DNA from 3 places in the Carnobacterium sp. AT7 genome. Region 2 is predicted to be linked to each of the others. Evidence: predicted binding sites of a transcription regulator. Region 2 holds the regulator's gene; each other region holds the start of a gene.
The links. The regulator CtsR, encoded in region 2, represses protease genes until heat stress. The targets are predictions, from matches to a motif close to TTGGTCAAAAAAGGTCAAANA.
Positions count from the first base shown of each region.

Region 1: a site for CtsR is predicted at 1,327-1,347, ahead of clpP (ATP-dependent Clp endopeptidase proteolytic subunit ClpP). Genes of this name have one in related genera too.
Region 3: a site for CtsR is predicted at 2,588-2,608, ahead of CAT7_RS05830 (ATP-dependent Clp protease ATP-binding subunit). Genes of this name have one in related genera too.

Region 1 covers NZ_ABHH01000003.1:117,612-124,760, forward strand. Annotated here, with positions in the region: gene CAT7_RS02090 (DsbA family protein) at 1-446, opposite strand, end outside; gene clpP (ATP-dependent Clp endopeptidase proteolytic subunit ClpP) at 648-1,241, opposite strand; gene CAT7_RS02100 (tRNA dihydrouridine synthase) at 1,466-2,446, opposite strand; tRNA gene CAT7_RS02105 (tRNA-Arg) at 3,026-3,097, opposite strand; gene whiA (DNA-binding protein WhiA) at 3,281-4,237, opposite strand; gene CAT7_RS02115 (gluconeogenesis factor YvcK family protein) at 4,269-5,285, opposite strand; gene rapZ (RNase adapter RapZ) at 5,282-6,169, opposite strand; gene CAT7_RS02125 (phospho-sugar mutase) at 6,359-7,149, opposite strand, start outside.
Region 2 covers NZ_ABHH01000043.1:1,188-8,336, forward strand. Annotated here, with positions in the region: gene tadA (tRNA adenosine(34) deaminase TadA) at 36-560, opposite strand; gene CAT7_RS11065 (helix-turn-helix domain-containing protein) at 684-1,547, shown strand; gene CAT7_RS11070 (hypothetical protein) at 1,617-2,000, opposite strand; gene CAT7_RS11075 (ATP-dependent Clp protease ATP-binding subunit) at 2,128-4,620, opposite strand; gene CAT7_RS11080 (CtsR family transcriptional regulator) at 4,647-5,108, opposite strand; tRNA gene CAT7_RS11085 (tRNA-Pro) at 5,826-5,899, opposite strand; tRNA gene CAT7_RS11090 (tRNA-Arg) at 5,936-6,009, opposite strand; tRNA gene CAT7_RS11095 (tRNA-Leu) at 6,013-6,101, opposite strand; tRNA gene CAT7_RS11100 (tRNA-Gly) at 6,151-6,222, opposite strand; tRNA gene CAT7_RS11105 (tRNA-Thr) at 6,232-6,304, opposite strand; tRNA gene CAT7_RS11110 (tRNA-Leu) at 6,340-6,424, opposite strand; tRNA gene CAT7_RS11115 (tRNA-Lys) at 6,467-6,539, opposite strand; tRNA gene CAT7_RS11120 (tRNA-Val) at 6,541-6,616, opposite strand; rRNA gene rrf (5S ribosomal RNA) at 6,639-6,754, opposite strand; rRNA gene CAT7_RS11130 (23S ribosomal RNA) at 6,846-7,149, opposite strand, start outside.
Region 3 covers NZ_ABHH01000011.1:36,395-43,543, forward strand. Annotated here, with positions in the region: gene ptsP (phosphoenolpyruvate--protein phosphotransferase) at 122-1,843, opposite strand; gene CAT7_RS05820 (phosphocarrier protein HPr) at 1,843-2,109, opposite strand; gene CAT7_RS05825 (hypothetical protein) at 2,278-2,463, opposite strand; gene CAT7_RS05830 (ATP-dependent Clp protease ATP-binding subunit) at 2,661-4,904, shown strand; gene CAT7_RS05835 (TrkH family potassium uptake protein) at 5,009-6,382, opposite strand; gene CAT7_RS05840 (DUF1827 family protein) at 6,527-6,808, shown strand; gene CAT7_RS05845 (peptide chain release factor 3) at 7,055-7,149, opposite strand, start outside.

The sequences.
Region 1 (7,149 bases), on a different contig from region 2:
GGAACAAATACAACTTTTGCTTCATTGGCTTCTTCTACAATGCCTTGGGCTGCCATTTCATTTGATTGTAAAGATAGTCCTCTTTTTTCTTCGGCATACTCTGCAATTGCATCAAAATCTCCTAGATTTCCCCATTCATCCTGATGTGCGAAAAAATAATCTATTTCTTCAAGCGCTTTTTCGGGATTGGTATAATCTAAATAACGATGAAGAACATTTCCTTTTTTCAAACTTGGCTTTTCTTTATCAAAATGTTTAATGACTCGTTGGACTTTCCCTGCTGAAACGTACTCTGCTAATAAGTCTTTTGAGTCTTCATACCACATTTTGCAATACGGACATTTCAAATTAATAAATTCAATTACTTTAACGGGAGCGTCCTCGCTTCCAATTTTAATTCCAATGGTTGTATTTACTTTTTCTGCTTTAATCGTACTTATGTCCATTAATTTAAAACCTCCTTTATTTTACTAACTAAATTTATTATACCGCTAATTTTAATGCGATTAAACGTTTTAGCCTTATTATTTCTTTTCTACTAAAGAAATAATAAGGTGTTTGGTAGATGCTATTGATTCATCTACATAAAATTCCAAACAAAAAAAGAGACTGATTTCTCAGTCCCTTTTTCATTTCTACTCAGTTTATTAGCTTAAAGATGAGTTGTTTTCCATAATTTCGTCAATCAAACCATATGCTTTTGCATCTTCTGCAGACATGTAGTTATCACGATCTGTATCACGTTGGATAACTTCAATTGGTTGACCTGTACGTTCTGACAAAATTTTATTTAAACGCTCACGTGTTTTCAAAATATGACGAGCAGCAATTTCGATTTCTGTCGCTTGTCCTTGTGATCCGCCTGATGGTTGGTGAATCATGATTTCAGCATTTGGCAAAGCATAACGTTTGCCTTTAGTACCAGCTGTTAATAAGAAACTTCCCATTGAAGCAGCCATTCCCATTGCTATCGTTTGTACATCTGCTTTAATAAAGTTCATTGTATCAAAAATAGCTAATCCAGCTGTTACACTTCCACCTGGAGAATTGATGTAAATATAAATATCTTTTTCAGAATCTTGTGCGTCTAAAAATAAAAGCTGAGCGATTACAGCATTTGCTAAATCATCGTCTACTGGACCACTTAACATAATAATACGGTCTTTTAAAAGACGAGAATAGATATCATAAGCACGTTCACCTCTTGATGACTGTTCGATTACTGTAGGGATTAAGTTCATAATTTTGCTTCCTCCTCAAATATACATTTCTTTATTGTGTAAATAATTTATCTACTTATTAAGTTACTACTTGTATTTTACTTCATTGGTCAATAAAGGTCAATTTTTTTGTTCGTTGTTTTTTCCAACTAAACGGTCTTTATTAATCCTTAATTTACCGATTGATAAAACAAGTATAACACAAAAAATAATTCAAAAAATTTAAATGAATAGAACAGCTTTTGCTATTCGCCCAGAATATCCTTGTTGTTTTCTTCGAATTCATCAAGTAAGATTCGTGCTTCATTCGTTGTCTCTGATTCCATTAACTGCACTCTTAAATCACTCGCTCCGCGAATACCTCGGACGTATATCTTAAAGAAGCGACGAAGAGGTCTAAATGAGCGTGGTTCATCAACTGTATATTTATCAAAAAGATCTAAATGCAATCTAAAAAGTTCCAACAGCTCTTTACTGCTATGTTCTCTCGGTTCTTTTTCAAATGCATAAGGATTTTGGAAGATACCTCTCCCAATCATAACTCCATCTACACCATATTCCTCAACCAACTTCAATCCCGTTTCGCGGTCTGGAATATCTCCGTTAATTGTCAACAGCGTTTGCGGTGCAATTTCATCTCGTAATTTTTTAACTTCTGAAATCATTTCCCAATGAGCAGCACCTTTACTCATTTCTTTTCTTGTCCGCAAATGGATAGAAAGATTCGCAATATCTTGTTCAAAAATATGTGTCAACCAATCACGCCATTCCTCGATATTTGTATATCCAAGGCGCGTCTTAACACTTACCGGCAAGCCGCCTGCTTTTGCTGCTTGAATTAACTCAGCAGCTACTTCTGAACGACGAATAAGGCCACTGCCTTTTCCTTTTCCAGCTACATTTGGTACCGGACAACCCATATTGATATCGATTCCTTTAAAACCTTCTTCTGCCATGCCAATACTCATTTGTCGGAAGTATTTTGGTTCGTCTCCCCATATATGAGCTACTAGTGGTTGTTCATCTTCAGTGAAAGTTAAACGCCCACGTACACTATCGCGTCCATCTGGATGACAATAACTAACGGTATTTGTAAATTCGGTAAAGAATACATCCGGTCTAGCTGCTTCACTGACTACATGTCGAAAAACAACATCCGTAACATCTTCCATCGGTGCCAATATAAAAAACGGACGTGGCAAATCTTGCCAAAAATTTTCTTTCATTTTTAATAATCGATCCTCTCATAACGGGACTTTAGGTCACACCTTCATCCCAAACTAAAAATACAAAAACTATCTAACTTCTAACTGACGCTTTTTTCAACATCTGGAATTATACATTTATTTATAAAATAAGTCCAATTCAACTCATCTAGTTTTTGCCCCATGTGTTTTTTACTATCTCACAGGCTTACTGATTTAATTGACTCTATACTTTTTAGTGTGGATAGATAAATTTAGTTCATGCTTAACATTCTGGAGGAATAGGATTGCTTGTAGCCCTGTGAAGTATTCAATGCGAATTACATCGCTTTAACGCTTTAGCGTTTAAGCGGTGTTTGAGGCTTGAAAGTTCTTAAGACTTTAGACTTAAGACGGTACCAGGGCTCTTACAAGCAAATCCGTCTATTCCGAAAGAATTTTTTGAAGCAGCCACACTATTTGACGAAGAGCCATTTAATTAAACAAAGAGAACGCCAATTGTCTAGTGAAATACGAAACCCTAAACAATGAACGTTCTCTTAGTTATTGTGTGACATCTGTTTTAAAAAGTTGTTAATCTAGTCTAGTTAGGCATTTTTATGCCCCCTGAGGGAATCGAACCCCCATTTCAAGAATCGGAATCTTACGTGATATCCATTACACTAAGGGGACCACTACACTAACACGTTAATGGTTAAACGCTGTTCTGGTGTTAGTAAAATACCAACTATTATAGTGTAGCCCAGTTATAATGAAAAAACAAGCAGAACTTCCAAAGAGACCACGTACAATGCTCTTAAAAAGGAAAGCTTTTGCTGACCCTTTTTAAACACATTATTTTCGGTTCATTTTATTTTAGCTAAGCATGCCCGTTTTCATAAGATCTTTAGTTCTTAAGTTTTCTGCCATCTCATTTAACTTACGTAAGCGATGATTGATCCCAGACTTACTGATTGTTCCACTTGGAATCATTTCTCCTAGTTCTTTTAAAGTTACTTCAGGGTATTCTAAACGAACAAGCGCAATTTCTCTTAATTTCGTTGGGATTTTATCTAACCCGAGCACCTCATCAATGAACTTTATACTTTCGATTTGTTTACTAGCCGCATCAATAGTTTTATTTAAATTAGCATTCTCACAATTCACTAGACGATTGACCGAGTTTCTCATATCTCTGATGATACGAACATCTTCAAATTTAAGCATTCCGCTAGTTGCACCTATCAAAGCTAAAAAGTCGGCAATTTTCTCTGCTTCTTTTAAATAAGTGATGTATCCGTTCCGTCTTTCCAACGTACGAGCGTTCATATCAAATTGATTCATCATTTGACAGATATCATCATTATGTTCCTCATAACTTGAGTGTATCTCGAGATGGTAACGACTCGTTTCCGGGTTATTGACCGAACCTCCTGCCAAAAAAGAACCTCGTAAATAAGATTTCACTTTTTGCGTGTTTCCCATTACTTCATCTGAAACATGGCTGTGCAAAGACATACCATCCATAATAGATAAATCTGACAGCACTTCTTGAGTTCCATGTTTTAAACGTACAATGTAAACATTATTTTTCTTTAACTTCATTTTCCGGCGTACCAATAATTCACTTTCCACATCAAAATGATCTTTTAGCAAAATATAAATTCTGCGAGCAATCGCAGCATTTTCAGTTTGTACATTTAAAATGAATTTTTTATCAACCAAACTAACGGTTCCATTCATCCGAATTAAAGCAGCTAACTCAGCTTTAGCATGTTCTCTGTGCACTTCTAATTGGGTCAATTCTTTTTTTACTTCTGAAGCATAAGACATCTACTAACCTCCTTTCTGTATTTTAGTTTGTTTAGTAACTCGTTCTTTTTTCCAAACGTCTATTATCAAAAGCCAACTTAAACAATTCGTCGACCACTTTTGTACCATTATGAAAAACACCTTGATCTCTTAATTCAAGGAAATCATCCGAGATAACAGAAGGCACCTCTTGAGCTAAGCCTTTAAAGTTATGCGCTACTTGCACTAAGTATTCATTGTACCGTTCTGTGTCCATATAATTTTCTGGAACTTCTCCAATATTTACCAGTACCGTGTCAATGAATTTTTTGTCTAAATGTTGATGTAATACACAAACGTGATCTGCATCTGTAAAGTTTTCTGTTTCACCAAGTTGAGTCATAATATTACAAATATAAACTACTTTTGCTTCAGTTTCTTTGACAGCTTGTCCTAAATCTTCGATCATCAAATTAGGTAATATACTCGTAAATAAACTTCCGGGTCCCAATACGACCATATCCGCATCACGAATCGCAGCCAATACTTTTCTAGAAGCTTTGGCTTTATGGTCATCTTCGGTTGGGGTCACATAGACTCGTTCTATTCTTTTTCTTTCTTTAGCTATTTTAGATTCTCCAGAAATCTTAGTACCATCTTCAAAGATAGCGTGCAGAATCAGCGCCTCTTCTGCAGCTGGGTATACGTGTCCATCTACCATCATCATTTTAGATAATAATTGAATCGCTTCAAATATACTGCTTCTCATTTCAGACATCGCCGCAATGATTAGGTTTCCGATTGAATGACCCGCTAAAAAACTGTCATTTGTATCAAATCGATATTGAAAAATATCCTTTTGGACAGAGGGAATATTCGAAAGTGATACTAGCACGTTACGAATATCTCCCGGAGGAACAATGTTAGCATAATTTCTTAACGTCCCGCTGCTTCCACCATCATCAGCAACCGTTACGATAGCTGTTACATCGGCATTTTTTGATTTTAGTCCATTCAAAATAACTGGTAATCCAGTGCCTCCACCAATAACAACTATTTTAGGATTATTTTTTTTCCTTTCTTGTATCATGAACGATTCACCGATTCTTTAACCTTCCCTTTATCACGATGAGTAATATGGACAGGGTAACCATCAATTTCAATTTTTTGTGCAATCCGTTCTACTAAAGCTACTGATCGATGTTTCCCACCGGTACAACCAATTGCGATAGTAACATTATTCTTACCTTCTTTTTTATAACCAGGTAAGATGTACTCTAATAAATCTGTAAATTTACGATAAAAAATTTCCGTTTCTGGTTGTTTCATTACATAGTCATATACAGGTTTATCTTGTCCCGTTAACGGTCTTAAGTTATCAATGTAATGAGGATTCGGTAAAAAACGAACATCCATTACGACATCGGCATCAATTGGTAATCCATATTTAAATCCAAATGAAACCATTTCAATTCTAAACAACTCGGTATCATCTGTTTTAAAATTGCCATTGATTTGTTCTCTTAATTGTCTTGGCGTTAGTTTAGTTGTATCAATAACAACTTGCGCTCGTCCTTTTATATCCTCTAATAATTCTCGTTCTTTTTTTATTCCTACTATCAAACGTCCATTCATTGCTAAAGGATGTGTTCGACGCGTTTCTTTATAGCGAGAAACCAATTCTTCATCGCTTGCATCTAAATAAACGATTTTAGTCGTAACAAAAGATGTATTATCCATTGATTCTAACGCTGTTACAATTTCATCAAAAAAAGCTCTTGAACGTAAATCAATCACCAAAGCAATTTTTGTTAATTTCCCGGATTCTTTAACTAATTCCCAAAATTTTGGCAATAAACTTGGCGGCATATTGTCCACACAAAAATAACCCATATCTTCAAAACTTTGCATTGCAACAGTTTTACCTGCTCCACTCATTCCAGTAAGAATAACTAATTGTAGACTATCTACCATCTTATTCGCCTCTTTCTTTTGGTTCTTCGCATTCCATCTAGACTATTATAGCATTCCGGGTGTGTCATGTATAGTCATCGCTAGCTTTTCATTAAAACTTAATCAAATGTTCTTTTTATAGTTAAACAAGAACTAGGATACAAAAAAGAGGTTGGGAACTACTTATCCCGACCTCTTTTGTTAACTTGTTTATTCGTTTACGATTGAATTAATACTTTCTTCAAGAAGAACCACTTTGTGTTCAATTTCAACACCTGAGTCATCACATGCTCCAATGTAGAATTTAATTTTCGGTTCCGTTCCAGAAGGTCGAATAGCAATCCAACTGTTGTCTACCAATGTATATTTCAATACATCAGCTGGAGGTAAATCAATCTCTTCTACTGTACCGTCAGCTAATCTACGTTTGCTGATTGAAAAATCTTCTACATACGCTACCTCAATACCAGCAAATTCTTCTGGAGATTCTTCACGGAATTTCACCATTAAAGCTTTAATTTTTTCAGCTCCGGTAATTCCTTGCATACTGATAGAAATTGTTTTTTCTTTATAGTGACCATAGTTATGGAAGATTTGTTTCAATCCATCATATAACGTATCGCCTTTTTGTTTATAGTAAGCAGCAACTTCTGCAATCAATACAAGAGCTTGAATGGCATCTTTATCACGCACAAATGGTGAGACAAGGTAACCATAGCTTTCTTCAAAACCGAATAAGAAAGTCTTACTGCCATCTGTTTCATATTGTTTGATTTTCTCAGCAATAAATTTAAATCCTGTTAAGACATCTACCATTTGAACATTAAAGCTTTCAGCAATTTGAGTAGGCAACTCGCTAGAAACAATCGATTTAAGTACCACTCCATTAGCTGGCAATGTTCCAGCCTCTTGTTGTGCCGTTAGTAAATAATGCAACATCAAGCTTGCGATTTGGTTTCCAGTTAAGACTTCGTAATGTCCTTCAGATGTCTTAACAGCTA
Region 2 (7,149 bases):
ACCCCCTGTGAAGAGTTCCCTTGTTTAATACTTTGCTATCCTTGGTCGTTGTCTTCTTTTAATTTAATAGCCTTTCTTTGGGCTTTTTCTTCTTTTTTACGCTTTCGTAACTCTCTAAAAAAATTGCTTAATAAATCACTACATTCTTCCTCTAAAAGCCCTTTTTCTATTTGCACTTGGTGATTAAAACGGTTATCATCAAGCAAATTCATCAATGTACCCGCCGTCCCACCTTTAGGATCACTCGCTCCATAATATAATTCCTTTATCCGAGATAAAATCATTGCTCCACTACACATAGGACAAGGTTCTAAGGTCACAAATAACTGCGTTTCTTCTAATCGCCAATTTCCTAAATAGCGATTTGCTTCTTGGATAGCTAGCATCTCAGCATGAGTTGTTGCATCATTTGATTCTTCTCTAATATTGTGACCACGACCAATGATTTTCCCATTTAATACAACGACAGCACCGATAGGAACTTCTAATTTTTCCTTCGCCTTGTGAGCTTCTTTGATTGCTTCTTGCATAAAGTATGTTTTTTCTTCAATAGTTAACATCTGCCCAATCCTTTGCCTGTTCTTTTCTTTATCATAGCATAATTTATCTACATAATTGTGAAAATAATGATAGAATAACAATAGACAATAAATGTAACGGTTTCCATTTAAAGGAGTGCTTTTATGAATTTCAATCAATTAAAATCTATCTATCCCTCTACTTTTTTAACAGATGATATAAAAAATGATCCGGCTTACTTAACCTTTCCTTATCAAGATCAATGGATTCATTTTGATAAAAAGCAGTTAACCGCATCAGAAAAAGAATTACTTACTCTCCTTTTTAATAAAGATACCACTGGTCAAAATGCAGAAATACCCCAATCGAAATGGCAGAAGTTTTTAATTGAAAACAATCCTTCTCCTCCTATTGAAGTAGGTGTCTATCGTGTTATTCAATTTGAGATCAATAAAAAAGACACTCGTTTTGATAAGAACCTTTGGCTTAGTTCATTTAAAAGTTTTTTTGAAGATGTACAAGAGGCTTTCTTTGTTAACGACCATTATGGCTTATTAATTCATCGTTATTCAGGTTACTCGATAACACAAGATGAAACGACTGGGTTCTTACAAACGATAGACGATGATTTTTCAACTAAAACAACTGGTTACATTGGTCAATATTGGGACATTTCTTTACATTTCAAAAAACTTTTTCAAGAGGAACAAACAATCTTTTTTAATCAGTTGAAAAAAAACAAACAAGTTTTTTCCTTGTCTGATGTGGCATTGAACTATTATGCTTCAGAAGCTCTAACAAAAAGTCCGATTATCCAACAATTAAAAAAAGATTTAGCTTCTCACCCGGAAATAAAAGAATTAATTGCCGCAATATGGCTGAATCAAGGAAACATTAGCTTAGCCGCTAAGCAGCTTTATATTCACCGAAATACTTTACAATATCGCTTGGACCGTTTTTTTGATGACTCTGGTCTTTCATTAAAGAATAGAAATGATTTACTTCTTTGCTACTTATTAACCCTTTAAAAAATGAGCTACCGTTAAAAATTTAACGGTAGCTCATTTTTATTTGCTTACTAGTGGTCGTAAACAGATTTATTTTCTTAATTTATGTTTCATCTCTTTTTTATGATGTTTTAGTTCGTGTTTCAAATCATGTTTTTTATCCATAAAAGCATCTTTAAAATCATTTGTAGTTTCTTTGAAATGTTCGCCGTAAGAACTTACACTGCCTCTCAAATCTGAAACTTTATCTACAACACTTAATAGATTAGCTACTTCTATATCAGATAAATCATCAACAACACTCATTGCATTTTCGTTGCCTTTTAATTTTTCTTTTACAAAATACCTTGCTCTTTTACGATTAATTTTTGACTCAATTTTTTCCATTGCCATGTTTGAAGAAGAAACAACAATCGCTCCTACTGCAAAGACCGTTCCAAAACCTATTAATAAAGCTTTAGTTGAATTTTTCATATTGATTCACTTTCCCTTCATCTATTTCTTTCTTATTATCATAGCAGAAAGAAATTTTAAATACGAATAAAAACGTCTAGCATCTCTTTATTAGATGCTAGACGTTTTTTGTGTTTAATCAGTGGAATCAACTATTTTCAGTTGTAGTCAGCGTTTTTTTTTCTACTTTTTTTACGTCTTTTACAGTAATGCGGATGGTTCCTTTTGTAGCACCAATTGTTACTTGATCGCCTATCTTGACCCGACCACTTAGCAATTCTTCACTCAATCGATCTTCAATTTCTTTTTGAAGTGCGCGACGAATTGGTCGTGCGCCATATTCAGGATCATAGCCAGCTTTAGCAATTACATCAATCGCTGATTGTGTGATTTTAACGTCGATATCCATGTCTTTCAATCGTTTAACAACCGTTTGTGCCATCAATTTTACAATTTGTGTTAATTCTGGTTTTTCCAGTGAATGGAATACGATAGAATCATCAATACGGTTAATAAACTCTGGTTTAAATGTTTTTTTCAATTCTTCCATAATACGTTTTTCCATTGCTGAATGATCTTTTTTACTGTTTGCTGTACCAAATCCAACAGATTTCTCATCTCTCAAAGCTGTTGCTCCTAAGTTAGATGTCATGATCATAACCGTATTTTTAAAATCAACTTTTCGGCCTTTTGAATCTGTTAAATGTCCATCATCAAGAACTTGTAATAAAATATTAAATACATCTGGATGAGCCTTTTCAACTTCATCAAAAAGAATAACAGAGTACGGTTTTTGACGAATTTTTTCAGTTAGTTGACCACCTTCATCATATCCAACATATCCAGGAGGTGAACCAATTAAACGACTCGTGCTATATTTTTCCATAAATTCAGACATATCGACCCGAACTAGTGCTTCTTCATTACCAAACATAGCTTCAGCAAGTGCTTTAGCTAATTCTGTTTTACCAACACCTGTAGGCCCTAAGAACATGAATGAACCAATTGGTCGATTTGGATCTTTTAACCCACTTCTAGAACGTCTGATTGCTCTAGAAACTGACCCAACGGCTTGCTCTTGCCCGATTACTCGTTTATGCAATATTTTTTCTAAATTCATTAATCGATCGGATTCTTTTTGTTCCATTTGTTGAACTGGAATACTTGTCCATAAAGATACAACTTCAGCGATATCTCTTTCCGTTACTTGGAGTGAGTTTGAAGAAGCTTTTCCTTCTTTTTTTTGTAGCAAGTTTTCAATTTTTTTGCGTTGTTTCATTTCTTTTATACGAATTCTAGCTGCTTTCTCAAAATCTTGTGACTGTATAGCTTCTTCTTTACTTTGTATCAAATCTTCCAATTCTGCAATTGCAGCCGCAACTGGAGATGGTTTGCTTGAAACATCCAGTCGTACTTTAGAAGCAGATTCATCGATTAAATCGATAGCTTTATCTGGCAACTGTCTTGATGTGATGTACCGTGATGAAAGCTTCACTGCAGCATGGACAGCTTCATCCGTAATTTTAACGCCATGATGTTCTTCATATCTAGAACGCAATCCCAATAATATTTCTTCTGTTTCTTCTTCTGAAGGAGGATCAACATGGATTGGTGAAAATCTTCTTTCTAATGCTGCATCTTTTTCAATATATTTTTGGTATTCATCTAATGTTGTTGCTCCTATAGTTTGCAATTCACCACGTGCTAATGCAGGTTTTAAGATATTAGATGCATCAATGGCACCTTCTGCTCCACCAGCACCAATTAACGTATGCAGTTCATCTATGAATAAGATTACTTCACCATCTTGATAAATTTCATCTATAATTTTTTTCATTCGTTCTTCAAATTCACCACGGTATTTTGTTCCTGCCACTAATGATCCCATATCGAGCATCATTAAACGTTTATTTGCTAATGCTGTCGGAACTTCACCATCAATAATTTTTTGGGCTAATCCTTCTGCAATGGCTGTTTTACCAACACCGGGTTCTCCTACCAACACAGGATTATTTTTTGTTCTACGACTCAAGACTTGAATAATGCGTTGAATCTCTTTATGGCGACCAACTACTGGATCTAATTTTTTTTCTCTAGCCACAGAAGTTAAATCACGTGCTAGAGAATCTAAAGTGGGTGTACCAATAACTTGTTTGGAAGCTGGTTTTGCTTTTCTACCTTTGCCATTCGTTATATCACTCAAACCAATTTTTTTCAATACGATTTGACGCGCTTTATTTAAATCGATATCCAAATTGCTTAAAATCTTAGAAGATAATATGTCTTCTTCACGCAATAATCCTAACAACAAGTGTTCTGTACCCACAAATACTGAGCCCATACGTCTTGCTTCATCTGTAGCAAATGTAATAGCTTGTTTAGCTCTTGGCGAATACGGAAGAATGGCATTTTTAGAAAGATATTTCATTGTTCCATAACCCGTAAAATGCTCGATTTCTTCTCGAACATCCATTTCAGTCACAGAAAATTGTCGTAACGTTTTTCCAGCAATTCCTTCTTGTTCCATAATTAATCCTAGAAGAATATGCTCAGTTCCTACAGAATGGTGACGAAATCCTTTTGCTTCTTCTTGCGCCATGATTAAAACCATTCTTGCTTTTTCAGAAAATAATTCATCCATCTATATTTCGCCTCCGATTTTATTCTTTATTCGTATTTTAAATTATTTAAAAATGCTACCAATAATTTAGCTCTTAATTCATTCTCATTTATGCCATTAGCGTTTAAAAGTGATTTGTCCATAACAGATAACATGATATTGGCCTCTCGCTTAGTCAACATCTCAGTTTCAAATAATCTCTCTACAATAGAATAAGCATTCTTTTGCGTAATTTTATTTCCAATAATATCAATCATCATATCCAACATTTCAGCTTCATCTAACAACTTAACTTTAATAATACGGATATACCCGCCACCACCACGTTTACTTTCAACCAAATAACCTTGCTGTACAGTAAAGCGAGTGTTTATAACATAATTTATTTGGGAAGGAACACACTTAAATCGATCTGCCATTTCACTACGCCTAATTTCGACTTGTTCATCTTGACCTAAAACTTTTTTTAAATACGCTTCAATGATATCCGACATGTTTTGATTATGCATGGGTTACCTGTTACTAAAACATTTTAATGTATGATACAGATAATAGCTTTATTTACTCTACATTGCAATGGTGTTTTTTTAGTAACACTCCTTTTCTTATCATCCCAACACTGGACTTAATTAATTAGTCTATCACTAACATAAACTAACTTAATAACGGAGGATACTCCTAGTGAGAACCAGAAAGCATTCTTGACTAATCCTGACTTTCATTATACGAGAAATAAACGGATTTGAAAAGCAACTCTACTCATTTTCATTTAAAATAGCCTCTAAACTGCCACTATTTAACGATAAATAAAGAAGAAATTTTCAAATCAGTCATTTATAGAACAAAATGTCTTTGTAAACCAATAACTGACCTACAACTGTAGTCTTCATATTCATAGCAGATTCATGTAATAGCATTATTTCTTTTCCACCTATAATACATGACCTATTTAAGACCACCCAGCCTTAATCGCCCTTGAAAGAGTACGATCCATTAAATACTTTGTTTGTTCATTACAGCAGCTTTTATTAGCACTACAGTTGCTCACAATCCCTCTGCTAAATCATTCATTCCCATTCGAACTTTTAACCATTATTAGACTTTAGGATTAAGACGATGCCAAGTCTCTATCCGCACAATTTGACGAAGAACCTACATAATTATTGAAAGACAAATAAAAGGTAATTTCTCTTAGACTAGAGAAACTACCTTTTATGAATTATTTATCGGGAAGACAGGATTCGAACCTGCGACCCCTTGGTCCCAAACCAAGTGCTCTACCAAGCTGAGCTACTTCCCGTTCACTGACTTTTCATTCTTTCTTTAAAAAGAAAAATGCACCCAAGAGGACTTGAACCTCTAACCCCTTGATTCGTAGTCAAGTACTCTATCCAATTGAGCTATGGGTGCAAATGGTGCCGAGGGCCGGAATCGAACCGGCACGGTGATCACTCACCGCAGGATTTTAAGTCCTGTGCGTCTACCTGTTCCGCCACCCCGGCTTTAGAACAGTTTTCATTCTTACGAATGAGCTTACTAGTCAACCTAGTAAGCGAAAGACGGGATTCGAACCCGCGACCCCCACCTTGGCAAGGTGATGTTCTACCACTGAACTACTTTCGCAAAAAAAAATGCCGGCTAAAGGAGTTGAACCCTCGACCCTCTGATTACAAATCAGATGCTCTACCAACTGAGCTAAGCCGGCTAAAGTGGTACTTCACTAATCATTCAAATAAAAAATGGTGCGGGTGAAGGGACTTGAACCCCCACGTCTTTCAACGCTAGATCCTAAATCTAGTGCGTCTGCCAATTCCGCCACACCCGCAAAAAAACATGGCATAACTAAACATGGTTGAATGATTAGTTATGAGTCATGCAGGATTCGAACCTGCGACCCTCTGATTAAAAGTCAGATGCTCTACCAACTGAGCTAATGACTCATGGTGGAGGTTGACGGGATCGAACCGCCGACCCTCTGCTTGTAAGGCAGATGCTCTCCCAGCTGAGCTAAACCTCCATATGATAAAAAAATTGAATCTGCGTGGCAACGTCCTACTCTCACAAAGGGAAACCCTTCACTACCATCGGCGCTAAGAAGCTTAACTTCTGTGTTCGGCATGGGAACAGGTGTGACCTTCTTGCCATCATCACCACACAATTTCAATCAAGAGAACGTTGTTCTCTCAAAACTGGATAAGTTAAAAATCGTTTTTCGTTCTGAAACCGTCTTACACCGTTTAAAAAATTTGGTTAAGTCCTCGACCGATTAGTATTGGTCCGCTCCATCTATCGCTAGACTTCCACTTCCAACCTATCTACCTGATCATCTCTCAGGGGTCTTACTCACTTACGTGATGGGAAATCTCATCTTGAGGGGGGCTTCACGCTTAGATGCTTTCAGCGTTTATCCCGTCCACACATAGCTACCCAGCAATGCCCTTGGCAGAACAACTGGTACACCAGAGGTGTGTCCATCCCGGTCCTCTCGTACTAAGGACAGCTCCTCTCAAATTTCCTACGCCCGCGACGGATAGGGACCGAACTGTCTCA
Region 3 (7,149 bases), on a different contig from region 2:
TCCTCTCCTTATGTTCAACATACCTCTAGTATATCAGTTCTTGCAAATAGAACGCATTTATTTAATAAAAAACTCGCTAAAAAAAACACAAGAATCAATTGATTCTTGCGTCTCTTTGTTTTTATTTAGTATACGTTTTAACAAGTTCTGCAACTTCATCAGCAGTATCACAATCATTGATTGCTTTATCAGCTAATTCAGCCATTTGTTTTGTATCCAAACGTTTCATTAGACTACGTGTTTTAAGAATACTTGAAGCACTCATAGAAAATTCGTCTAATCCTAATCCTACAAGAAGCGGTACAGCCGTTTGATCTCCAGCCATTTCTCCACACATGCCAGTCCATTTTCCTTCTTTATGAGAAGCATCAATTACATTTTTAATTAAACGTAAAATTGATGGGTTATATGGTTGGTAAAGGTAAGAAACGCGTTCGTTCATGCGGTCAGCAGCCATTGTATATTGAATCAAGTCATTAGTACCAATACTGAAGAAATCAACTTCTTTAGCAAATTTATCTGCAATAACAGCAGCAGCAGGGATTTCAATCATAATACCAACTTCGATATTTTCTGAAACTTCCACGCCTTCACTTACTAATTTTGCTTTTTCTTCCATAAGCATTCCTTTAGCTTGACGGAACTCTTGTAAAGTTGCAATCATTGGGAACATAATACGTAATTGTCCAAAAACAGACGCACGTAATAATGCACGTAATTGTGTTCTAAACATATCCGGTTGTGCTAAACAAATACGAATTGCACGGTATCCTAAGAATGGATTCATTTCATGTGGCAATGTTAGGTAAGGCAATTCTTTGTCTCCGCCAATATCCATTGTACGAACAACAACAGCTTTACCTTCCATACCTTCTAAAACTTCTTTATAAGCTTTAAATTGATCTTCCTCAGAAGGAAAATCAGGAGAGTCCATATAAAGGAATTCTGTACGGTATAGTCCAACAGCTTCTCCACCGTTGTTTTTTACTCCTACTAAATCTTTAGGAGTACCAATATTTGCAGCTAGTTCGATATGCTTGCCATCTGCAGTTATTGTTTTTTCATTTTTCAATTTGTCCCACTCAGCTTTTTGATCTGCAAAAGCTTGCGCTTTTGTTTCATAAGTTTCAACATCAGATGCTTCAGGATGAACGATTACATCGCCTTCTAAACCATCAATGATGATAAGATCTCCTTCTTTAACTAAAGAAGTAATATCTTTCGTTCCTACGATTGCAGGAATTTCTAACGAACGAGCCATAATAGCTGAATGTGAAGTGCGTCCACCAATGTCAGTAACAAAGGCTTTTACAAATTCACGATTTAATTGAGCTGTATCACTTGGTGTTAAGTCATGTGCAACTACAATTACTTCTTCATCAATCATTGAAGGATTAGGAAGTTTGACACCTAATAAGTGACTCAACACTCGTTTAGTAACATCCTTGATATCAGAAGCACGTTCACGCATGTAAGGATTGTCTTCCATGGCTTCAAACATACCGATAAACATATCTGTTACTTCTTTCAATGCACTCTCTGCATTGATTTTGTTATCATTAATAGAGCTTTCAATGCTCCCGATTAATTCTGGGTCAGATAAAACCATTAAATGCGCATCAAAAACTTGAGCTTCTTCTTCTCCTAAAGATTGAGCTGCTTTAGTTCGAATAATCTCAAGTTCTTTTGATGCCTCTTTTAATGCCGATTTTAACCGGTCAATCTCTGAGTCAGAGTTCTCAACTGAAATTTTGTTGAAAGTTAAATCGGGTTCAGTTAGTAAGTAAGCTCTTGCTACTGCAATACCGTCACTTGCTGCGATCCCATTTAATTTTTCAACCATTATTCAGCCAAGCCTTCTTTCTTCATTGTTTCTTCGATTCCAGCAAGAGCTTCAGCTTCATCAGAACCGTCAGCAGAAATAACAACATCAGCACCTTGGCCAACACCTAGAGACATAACGCCCATGATTGATTTTAAGTTAACAGATTTACCTTTATATTCTAAGTTAATATCTGAGCTATATTTGCTTGCTGTTTGTACTAGCAATGTTGCTGGACGTGCATGGATACCTGTTTCAGCTATTACGTGAAATTCGCGTTTTTCCATAATTAAAAATCCCCTTTAATATATATTATTTTTGAGAACTACATCCAGTTTAAACTGTCAATTACATTCTTTCCAGCAAAAACATTCGATACAGCCCTTACAACTTATAAGACTACCATTTTTTTACTATTTAAACAACTATTTTCTCCAAATTGCCTCTACAACTTTTTACTTTGACCTATACCGATAAATAATATTTCCGTTATGCAAAGCCTCACCAACGATAGATTCTTTCTCTTCATGATTAATCCAAATTTCTCGAAACGTCATAAAATCTTTTTTTTCAATCATTAGGCTATCTATAGTTCCTTGGATCAGTTCTTTTAGTTGATTTTGTAATTCTTCTTTGGTCATAATTAAACCTTCCTTTACTATTAGTTTACAAATTCAATCATAAATAATTTGAGCTAAAAAAGCAAAAAAAAATAGTATCAATTACTTGAATGTCAAAATAGGTCAGTGTATAATAGTAACCAGAAAGGTCAGTAATGGTCAACTAAGACTTAACTGTACCTACTTTACTAACCTATTAAATGAAAGGTTGTGTTAAAATGTTCTGTCAAAATTGCAATCAACGTGAAGCAACTATCCATTTATATACCAATATGAATGGCCAAAAAGGTCAATTAGATGTTTGTCAAAACTGTTATCAACTTATTAAAGATAGTCAAAACCGAGGCGAAATCAAAAACAACCGCACACCGCAAGACCCTTTTGGTTTTGGCAATTTAGATCAATTTTTCCGTTCTATGCAAAATGCTCAAAATAATAATAACCAACAAAGTAACTCTAATACCCCTCCTACTCAAAATGGAGCTGGCGGACAACCACCTATTAATAAGAAGCCTGGACTTTTAGGCGAGTTTGGAACAAATTTAACAGAATTAGCACGGACTGGTGCGATAGATCCTGTTATCGGACGAGACAAAGAAATTGAACGCGTAATTGAGATTTTAAATCGCCGCACTAAAAATAATCCTGTCTTAACAGGTGAACCTGGTGTTGGTAAAACAGCTGTTGTAGAAGGTTTAGCCCAAAAAATTGTAGACGGAGATGTACCGCAAAAACTATTAGGCAAAGATGTTATTCGATTAGATGTTGCTTCTTTAGTTCAAGGTACAGGCATTCGTGGTCAATTTGAAGAACGCATGCAACAATTGATGGATGAATTAAAGAAAAATCCACAAATTATTTTATTTATTGACGAAGTTCACGAAATTGTTGGAGCCGGAAGTGCAGAAGGCAGTATGGATGCAGGCAATATGCTTAAGCCAGCACTCGCTCGTGGTGAATTGCAAATGGTTGGAGCAACAACCTTAAGAGAATATCGTACAATTGAAAAAGATGCTGCTTTAGAACGCCGGATGCAACCCGTTCGAGTTAGTGAACCTTCTGTAGACGAAACGATTACTATTCTCAAAGGTCTTCAAAAGAAATATGAAGATTATCATCATGTTCATTATACTGATGAAGCAATTACAAGTGCTGTAACTTTATCGAATCGTTACATTCAAGACCGCTTTCTACCTGACAAAGCAATCGATTTGTTAGATGAAACGGGTTCTAAGAAAAACTTAACCATACAAGTAGTGGATCCGAAACAAATAGAAGATAAAATTGCAGAAGCTGCTCAACAAAAACAGGCCGCTTTACAACAAGAAGATTATGAAAAAGCGGCTTTTTACCGTGATCAAGCTAAAAAATTCTCTGATATGAGAGATCAACAAAGCCCAGATTCAGATGAGCCTATCGTAACCGAAAAAGATATGATTGAAATTATTGAAAGAAAAACTAACATTCCAGTAGGTGAATTAAAAGAAAAAGAACAAGAACAGTTGCGTAATCTAGGTCATGATCTTAAAAAACATGTTATTGGACAAGACGAAGCAATCGATAAAGTTTCTAGAGCTATTCGCAGAAGCCGGATTGGTTTTAATAATAAAAGCCGCCCAATTGGTTCTTTCCTTTTCGTTGGTCCTACCGGTGTCGGAAAAACTGAATTAGCTAAACAACTAGCACTGGAACTATTTGGAAACAAAGAAGCTTATATTCGTTTTGATATGAGTGAGTATATGGAAAAACACAGTGTTTCTAAATTAATCGGTTCTCCTCCTGGATATGTCGGTTATGACGAAGCGGGTCAACTGACCGAAAAAGTACGCCACAATCCTTACAGCATTATTTTATTAGATGAAATTGAAAAAGCTCATCCTGATGTGCTTCATATGTTTTTACAAATTCTAGATGATGGTAGATTAACGGATGCTCAAGGTCGTACTGTCAGCTTTAAAGATACAATTATCATTATGACAAGCAATGCGGGTACAGGAACAGTAGAAGCAAGCGTAGGCTTTGGCGCAACCACTTCTGGTACTCAAAATTCTGTATTAAATCACTTAACAGATTACTTTAAGCCAGAATTTATTAATCGTTTTGACGGAATTGTTGAATTCAATTCTCTTACAAAAGAAAACTTATTGTTTATCGTTGATTTATTGATAAAAGATGTAAATGATATGCTTGAAAATCAAGGCATCACTATCGAAGTAACGCAATCTGCTAAAGAAAAATTAGCTGAATTAGGGTACGATCCAAAATTGGGTGCTCGTCCTTTACGTCGTGTCATTCAAGAACAAATAGAAGATCGTATCGCTGACTTCTATCTTGATTACCCTTCTGTAAAAGAATTAATTGCAAAAACTGATCATGAAGGATTGATTGTTGTAGAAGCAAAAGAGGTTATCTTAGCAGAATCCACTTCTGAATCAGTTGAAGAATCAGATGCTAAAGATTAGCTTTTTAACGAACTAATTTTAACCTAAAAAAAGCAGCTCGCAATCATTATGATTGCGAGCTGCTTTTTTGAATAGACTACTGATTAGACAACCTTTAAAACAAGTTAGCCTATAATAATTTTTTCAGTCGGATAATGATAATTCTTATCTTCTTTATGTTTTGGAACTAACAACATCACCATGTACAACATTCCTATTCTTCCTACAAACATTAAAATAATAATAATTAGTTTTCCTAACACTGTTAGTGTTGGTGTTATGCCTAACGACAATCCTGTTGTCCCAAATGCAGAGGTCACTTCTACAATCAAAGTAATTAGTTCGTGCGATTCACTGACACTCAAGACCAGTATACTAATCATGCATAACGTCATAGATAATATGAAAACAGCAATCGATTTTTGAACATCATCTCGACCAATTCTCCGTCTAAATAAAGCGACTTGATCGTGTCCCCTAATAAAAGAAATTAAGTAAACAACGACAATAGCTAATGTTGTTGTTCGTATTCCTCCACCTACAGAACTAGGACTTGCTCCGATAAACATTAAGATAGAAAATAGTAACAATGTCCCTTCACTAAAATTACCGAGCGAGGTTGTCATTAGTCCTGCATTTCTCGTTGTAACCGAATAGAAAAAAGAATAAAAGGCACTCTCAGTAAAAGTCATCCCTTTAAAAAATTGATTATACTCTAAAAGCCAAATACAAAGTGCTCCCCCGAATAATAAAATAAAAAAGGAAGAAACGGTGATTTTACTAAACAATGAAAACCGAAATGGAAGGACTTTTTTGGTTCTACGGTATTGCAAAAAATCTTTAACTTCTAATAATACTGGAAAACCAATCCCTCCTACAACGATTAAAAGCATAATAATTAGTTGAACAAAATAATCGTTATGAAAAGGAATCAACATTTGTCCGGTAAGGTCTACACCCACATTGGCCACTGCTGAAAAGCTTGTAAAAAACCCATGAAATAAAACTTCTTTTAAAGGCCAGTCGGAAAATATATAAAAATATGTGCTCAGAATCACTCCACCCACAAATTCAAAACCAAGAATAATGAGGATGGTCGTGCGTATTAATCGAACAGTACCACTTAATTTTGGCTGATTCATATCTGTCATGATGAGTTGTCGTTGCTTTAACGAAACCTTTTTTCTTCTGATAAGCATAAAAGAAGTGGATATCATCATCACACCTAAACTTCCTAACATAAATAAACACTGTAAAAGAATAATACCAGCAACGTTAAACGTTTCTCCTAAATTTATAGTTGCTAATCCCGTTACACTAACAGTACTCACTGCTGTAAAAATCAAATCAATAAAAGAAATATCAGCTCCTGGATCTCTGAAGATCGGCAAAACTAACAGAATGCTAGCAACTATAACAACCATAAAATAATACAATACAATCAATTGGATTGTTGAAAATCGATTAGAAATTTGTGCTATAAATTTATAAATATTCAAAAAACAACCTCCTTATTATGAATTAAAGCACTCTTTAGTTACTATTTCTTAATATGTAGGATTAAGAAGTAAAATGTTTTGAATTGTTGGGTTTTTAATTATATAATATTTGTAAATGAACGGTAAAAGAAGAGGTGAAAGATTATGAAACTAATAGACGTTACAAATAATCATTCTGAACTTGTAATGGAACAGCTGGGAAATACTGATGCTAATTTTGTAAAGGTTTTTTCTTTAGGACCTACTACAGTCATTTATTCTGGTGCTGCAACACATAAAGACGTTCTTTTACTAAACAAAGTGCGCAATATAAAGAATGCGGAAATCAGCTTTGCAATAGAAAATATTCTTGAAACAACTTTAGATAATGTTGACATTCTACATGCACCACACATTGTTGAGTTATCCATTCCTGTTGAAGACTAATGTTTAAAAGCTTATTAAAGTTATAACTCAACTTTAATGGTAACCATCTTTTATTTCAAGCAATCCTTTAAGATCTTATTTTTTATTATTGATTGATAAGTTTATTTGATGAGTAGAAGTTATTGGTGGCATAGGTTTGTCTGTTTAATAATAAATTTCTTTTGAAACTTTTACTTCATTTGCTAAATAACTAAAAAAAACAAACCATTCTAGATTCAAAATAGAATGGCTTGTTTTTTATTTTTTTTATAACAAGGATGTTAACTCTACATCAGGATACTTATCTGCAAACCAACGCATCGCAAATTGATTTTCAAATAAGAATAGCGGGTTATCAAATC